DNA from 2 places in the Pontibacter saemangeumensis genome. Region 1 is predicted to be linked to the other one. Evidence: riboswitches for the same ligand, from Rfam matches in the RefSeq annotation. Region 1 holds a riboswitch; the other holds the start of a gene.
What was found. Region 1 has a riboswitch for thiamine pyrophosphate ahead of ABD920_RS19385 (class I SAM-dependent methyltransferase). Riboswitches for the same ligand answer to the same signal wherever they lie in the genome.

Region 1 (3,412 bases):
TGGCGTTGCCGACCCTGAACTCATAGTCGATGCTGTTGTGGCCGAACTGGCTCTGCGCCCGCTGCCGGGCCTCCTCTATATAGCCCGGCTCGTAATCCACGCCGTAAACCTTGGCGCCGGGGGGCATATACCTCGAGAACTTGAAGCCCATCATGCCCTTGCCGCAGCCGATGTCCACCAGCGTCTGGCAGTATTCTATATATAAACGCTTCGCCAGCAACTCCAGGTAATCCTCGTTCCACCAATACTCCCGGGCCGGGCCCAGGTGCTCCTCCGAATGTTGTTTTTCCTCTTGCACGGTAGCTGTGGTCTTAAATGTAAAGGGATAAAAAAGCCCCCGGGAAACACTTCCCCGGAGGCTTTATATACGATGAAAGCGGCTTAGGCTTTATTTCATCTTCTTCCAGTCGGCGATCGCTTTCTGGTTCAGGGCCACGTAGTCCTGGTTCTTGGCCTGCTGCGCCAGCTCGATTGATTTCTCAGCCGTCTTGATGGCGCTCTTGTAGTCCTTCATCTTTGCCTCGATCTTGGCTTGCGCGTGCAGGTTCCAGAACTTAGGGTCTTTGGCGTTGGCCTTCTTCATCCAGGTGAGGGCCTGCTTCAGGTCGCGGTTGGTTTCGAGGTAGTAGTTGGCGGCGGCGGCATATACATTCGGATCTGCGTTCGCGTTGTCGATCGCCTCCTTCTGGATCTGGGCCATCACCTTGTTATCTACATCGGTTTTGACAGTGAAGGGCACGATGGTGTTGTCCCAGAGGATTTCCACATCCGCAGCATCCGTTTTCAGGTTCGCGAAGTTGATAGTGAAGGACTCCACCTTGCGCGGGTTCTGCTGCGGCTTCACGGTGAAGCGCGCCTGGTCTTCCTCCTGCTTGTAGTCCGCCACGTTGCCTCCCAGCTTGGTGTTTTTAGACAGGATAACCGTCCACTCGTCCTGGTTCGGGATGGTGAGGATGGCGTACTCTCCGGCTGGAATTTTCTTTCCCTCGATGGTCACGTCATCTGAAAACTTGATTACCGTGGAGTTGTTCGCGCCGGTGCGCCACACTTTGCCGTAAGGCACCAGGTCGCCGAAAATAGTGCGGCCTTTGGCAGAAGGGCGGGAATAGTCGAGGGTTACCGTGGAAAGGCCTACTGCCTGCTCCACTTTCTGGGAAGGGCTTGCTGCCGGCATTTTAATGCCCTGCGCCTGCGTAGCTCCGGCACCGAATAAAAGGGCGGCAGAAAGTACAAAGCCGATAAATGATTTTTTCATGGGTATGCTTCTAAATTAAGATTGTTTTGCTGGTGCAATATTACGCATTATATCATGATTTAGCCAGTGTAATTTGCCGGCAGCACCGCCCGGAGTCTCACCCATCCCTTTACCTTTTCAAACCCGGGCAGACCACTATGTCTGCAGGCTTTTCCGTATAGGCGGCAGGCGCGGCAAGCGGGTGCGGACATTTTATTTAATTCGGCACTTTTATAAAATTTTCATACCTTCACCTATCATACAAGGGGTGCTTGATAAAATGTCAGGCTGAGATCATACCCTGCACCTGATCTGGATAATGCCAGCGTAGGAATGTAAATTATCTGAGCACCTTTTGCGTTGCTCTCCCGCCATTCCCTATCTGCTTTTCTCGTCAGGCTATTTTTAACCTTAAAAATACCTGCCATGAGCAATCTTCAACAACAAAAATTCGACCTCGTTACGCAAAACCTGCGCAAATGGCAGGGCCGCGAGGAGTGGTTCTTTAACCGCGACCATACCGACACCTATGAACTCTGGTATGAGGGCCGCTACAAACGCGCCGAAGTCTGGCAGAAGAAAGTCATCGGCGATCTTATCAAAAAAGACGGGCGGGTGAAAACCCTGCTGGAGTTCGGCTGTGGCACCACCCGCTTCACCCGCTGGTGGAAAGAGATCGGCATCGAGGCCAGCGGCGGCGATATCTCCCCCTTCATGCTGGGGCAGGGCGCTCATCTATTCGACGGAGACCTTGTGCTGGCCGACTCCCACCACATGCCGTTCAAGGACCACACGTTCGACTCCCTGGCTTTCATCACTACGTTCGAATACTACAAAGATCCCGTAAAGGTGATCCGGGAAGCGGTGCGCGTCGGCAAATACGGCATCGTGTTCGGGATGATGAACCGGAACTCCCCGAAGGTGGCCAGGAGAAGAATCCAGCAAGCGTTTGGCAAGAACCCCTTTTACGTCACCGCCACTTTCTACACGCCCGCTAAACTTACTGCCGTAATTGATGAAGCCCTTAAGGGACGTGATTATACGATAGAGTGGACAGCCACTGGTCTTCCGAAGTGGTTCCCGGTGCAGCAGTGGAGCCAGCCCTACGGCGATTTCTTTGGCTTGCATGTACGGCTAAATGACGTGAAATGAGTGCCTTCGAAGACAACTCAGGAAAAATAGCCGCCAGCACATTCAAGGATGTGCTGCTGCCGCAATGCGGCTATCACCGGGAGGAAGTGCTGGTAGGGCCGAAGTTTGGCGTAGACACCGCCGTTATCGACCTGGGCAATAACTTGGGGATGGCTGTCTCCAGCGACCCGCTCTCGCTCATCCCTTCCATCGGTATGAAAGCGTCTGCCTGGCTGTCAGTGCACCTGCTGGCGAACGATATGGCCTCTACCGGTTTCGCGCCGATGTATGCGCAGTTCGTACTCAACCTGCCGCCCAGCCTTTCCCTCGGAGCCTTCCAAGAGTACTGGGCCTATATCCACCAGTATTGCGAAGATATCGGGGTCTCCATCACTGGAGGGCACACCGGGCAGATTGAAGGCCAGAATTCTACCATATCGGGCGGAGGCACTATGTTCCTGACGGCTCCTCTACATGAGATCATCACCAGCAACAGGGCCGAGCCCGGGGATGTGCTTGTGGTAACCAAGGAGACCGCGCTGGTGGCATCTTCTATCCTGGCCATGAGCTTCCCGGAGACGGTGAAGAACAGGCTGGGCAAAGAGGTATATGAACAAGGATGTGAGAATTTCTACCGGACCTCTTCTCTGAAAGATGCCCTGGCTGCCACGGAGATACTACAAAATAATGTGGAGCTGAAAGCCATGCACGATGTGACGGAGGGCGGCGTGGTTGGGGCTATCTGCGAGATGGCGCAAGCCTCCGGCTGCGGTTTCAGGCTATATGACGAAGCGCTTCCCGTGGGGGAAGCCCAGCGCCGGATAACGCGGCTGTTTGAGATTGACCACCGGTTTTGCGTCGGGGCTGGCGCTATGGTCATGGCGGTACGAAAAGGGAAAGAGGAGACGCTTATCCGTCATCTCAGTTCCAGATCCATCAAAGCGACTGTGGTAGGGGAGATGACAGCGAAGGGTGATGGGTTCAGAATTGTGGAGGACGGCGAAGAGAAGGCGTTTTCTTTTGATGGGAAAGACCCCTATTGGGAAG
Region 2 (3,412 bases), on a different contig from region 1:
CTACGACTGGTACAAGCGGGAACTGCAGGCGCTGGGGGTGCCCTTTGTGGAGATATATGGCCAACGGGAGGAGCGCTTGCAACTGGCCCGCCAGCACGTGGACGCGCTGCTTCAAACTCATCACCTTCTGAACAAATAAACGATGTTATATTTCTTAGAGAACGACCTGTATAAAGTGGGGGTAGAGAGCCTGGGGGCTGAGCTGCAGCACTTCGTGAAGAAAGACGAGGACCTGGAGCTGATCTGGGTCGCCGACCCCGCGGTCTGGGCGGCTCATGCGCCCAACCTGTTCCCGATTGTAGGGGAATTGCCGAACCAGCAGTATACCTACAACGGCAAAACCTACCACATGAAACGCCACGGCTTTGCCCGCCGCAGCGAGTTTAAACTGGTGGAAGAGCACCACGAAAAGCTGGTGTTCGAGCTAACCTCCAGCGAGGAGACGCTGGCGCAGTACCCGTTTAAGTTCAGGCTTCTGATCGCGTACCGGCTGGAGCAGAACGCGCTCTCCGTTACCTACCAGGTCACCAACACCGACCACGAGAAAATGTACTTCGCGGTAGGCGGGCACCCCGGCTTTAACGTGCCCCTGTACCCGAACGAGCGATACGAAGACTATTACCTGGAGTTTGAAAAGGAGGAAACCGCCAGCCGCCACCTGCTGAGCGACCAGGGCCTGCTGAACGGCGACACGGAGCGCCTGCTGGAGCAAACCAACATCCTGCCCCTCGACCGCAGCTTGTTCGACAAGGACGCTGTTGTGCTGGAGCGCCTGAATTCGGAGAAAGTGACGCTGGCGAGCCGTTCCAATCCGCGCCGGCTTGAGATGTCCTTCGAGGGCTTCCCGTACTTTGGGATCTGGGCCAAGCCGGGTCCTGCACCCTATGTTTGCCTGGAGCCCTGGTGCGGCATCGCCAGCAGGGTGGGAGACAGCGGTGAGTTGCAGGAGAAGGAAGGCATGAACGAGCTGCGCCCCGGGCAGATTTTTGAGCGCACGTTTACTGTTACCGTGCTCTAAAACGTACGGTTATATATAACGGGCGCGGCCCCCACTGAATTGATCAATTCAGTGGGGGCCGCGCTCGTTACGGGGCCGCGCTTAATGCAGCGAAGGCTCCGGAAACTTGGGTACTTTGATATTTCTGAAATCGTACTTCGGCTCAAAATCATTCAAGGGCAGTGATATGCCGGGTGGCAGGTCCAGGTCTGGCAAATCGTCGCCAAGCGGCTCGCCTCCGTCATCGTCGTTGTCAGTGGATGGTGGGCGGTTAAATCTCTTGCGCGGAGCGAATGCATAGTAGGCCAGTATGGTTAAAAGGGCTACGGTGTACAAAATGCTGATCATCATCGCGGTATAAGGTTAATACATTCCTGAGTTATGGTGTTTGTGCTACGGCAGAAAGTTCGCGCTCACTGGGCGAACAGCACGCTGCCCCGATAGTTTTTACAACGTACTTTTGCCCTAACTGGTTATCTGTAAAGGCAAATTTTGAGCAGGTGTTCAGCAGCAGCAGCGAAAACCTTTTTGGGGTGCCCTGAATCTTGCTTTGCATCAGAGCCAAAAGCCTCTTATCTTTGAGGGAGTTTAGGGGTGCCTTAATATAACGGGCTGAGATCATACCCATTGAACCTGATCCGGGTAATGCCGGCGAAGGGAAAACACGGTAAGGGAAATTTAACAGGATGCTAACCCCTGGCAGTCCTGTATGTTTCACCAATTCATTTCAAAACAATGCGTAATTTTTTGATTGCAGTGGCAGCTATGCTGTTGCCCTTGCAGCTGCTTGCCCAGTATCAACTGAGCGGGCGCGTAACCAGTGCAGCCCAGGGCGAGGCCCTGGCCGGAGCCAACGTGGTGCTGGAGAACACCGGCACAGGCGTGCCTGCAGGGGCCAACGGCACCTTCTCCTTCCCAAACCTGCCCGCCGGAAACTATACTCTGAGGGTGAGTTACCTCGGTTTCGAGCAGAAGCGGGTAGCGGTGGCCCTCGAGCAGGACACGGAGATAACCGTGGCGCTGCAGCCGCAGGCCCTCCGGGCGAGCGAGGTAGTGGTGCAGGCCACCCGCGCCGACGAGCGCACCGGAACAACCTTCACGAACGTGACCCAGGAGGAGATCGCCGCGCGTAACTTCGGGCAGGACCTGCCTTATTTGCTGGAGCAGGTACCCTCGGTGGTGGTGAACTCTGATGCTGGCGCAGGCGTAGGCTATACCGGCATCCGCATCCGGGGCTCCGACATCACCCGCATCAACGTGACGGTAAACGGCATCCCGATAAATGATGCGGAGAGCCATGGCGTGTTCTTTGTGAACATGCCGGACTTTGCCTCCTCGGTGCAGGACATACAGGTGCAGCGCGGGGTCGGGACCTCTACCAACGGGGCCGGTGCCTTTGGGGCCAGCCTCAACATCCAGACGCAGCAGGTGCGGCGCGAGGCCTATGCCGAAACAGACCACACCTACGGCTCCTTCGACACCTGGCGCAACAACGTGCGCTTCGGCACCGGCCTGATCAACGGAAAGTTCGCCTTCGACGGCCGCCTGTCACGCATTAAATCGGATGGGTATGTAGACCGTGCCTCTTCTGATCTCAAATCCTTCTATTTTTCGGGTGGCTATTACGGCGATAAAACCTCCGTCAAGTTCATCACTTTCTCCGGCAAAGAACAGACCTACCAGGCCTGGTACGGCACGCCCGAGGCGCTGGTATATGGCAACGCCGCCGACCTGCAAGCCTATATAAACCGCAACTATATAGGAGGCGCTGACTCTGCCAACCTCGTCAACTCGGGCCGCCGCTACAACTACTACACCTACGACAACGAGACGGACAATTACCAGCAGGATCACTACCAATTGCACCTGTCGCATGATTTTATGCCGGGCCTGAGCTTTTCGGGTGCGCTGCATTATACCTACGGGCGTGGCTATTATGAACAGTTCCGTGCAGACGATGACCTGGCAGATTATGGCCTGGCAGACGTGATGATCGGCGGCGATACCGTCTCCACCACCGACCTTATCCGCCGCCGCTGGCTTGATAACGACTTCTACGGCGTAACCTATGCATTGCAGTACAACCCGGATAACCGCCTGAACGCCACGCTGGGCGGCGCCTGGAACAGGTATGACGGGCGTCACTTCGGGGAGATTATCTGGGCGCGCTTTGCCTCCACCTCCAACATCCGGGACCATTACTACGACAACGACGGCCAGAAAACCGACTTCAACATCTTTGCGAAGGTGAACTATGGCCTGACGGAGAAGCTGTTTGTGTTCGGCGACCTGCAGTTGCGGAAAGTGAATTACGCTTTCCTTGGCTTCGACCATAACCTGTCCAACATCACGCAGGAGGCAGACTATACCTTCTGGAACCCAAAGGCCGGGGTAACCTATAACCTGCAGCCGGGG

Region 2: linked by a shared signal. The riboswitch ahead of ABD920_RS11340 (TonB-dependent receptor) and the one ahead of ABD920_RS19385 (class I SAM-dependent methyltransferase) in region 1 are both predicted to bind thiamine pyrophosphate.

The regions. Positions count from the first base shown of each region.
Region 1 covers NZ_BAABHC010000029.1:217,736-221,147, reverse strand. The annotation lists gene ABD920_RS19395 (class I SAM-dependent methyltransferase) at 1-298, opposite strand, end outside; gene ABD920_RS19390 (DUF2911 domain-containing protein) at 389-1,255, opposite strand; TPP riboswitch at 1,489-1,585, shown strand; gene ABD920_RS19385 (class I SAM-dependent methyltransferase) at 1,661-2,386, shown strand; gene ABD920_RS19380 (AIR synthase-related protein) at 2,383-3,412, shown strand, end outside.
Region 2 covers NZ_BAABHC010000014.1:194,779-198,190, reverse strand. The annotation lists gene ABD920_RS11355 (AAA family ATPase) at 1-139, shown strand, start outside; gene ABD920_RS11350 (aldose 1-epimerase family protein) at 143-1,018, shown strand; gene ABD920_RS11345 (hypothetical protein) at 1,100-1,348, opposite strand; TPP riboswitch at 1,578-1,674, shown strand; gene ABD920_RS11340 (TonB-dependent receptor) at 1,733-3,412, shown strand, end outside.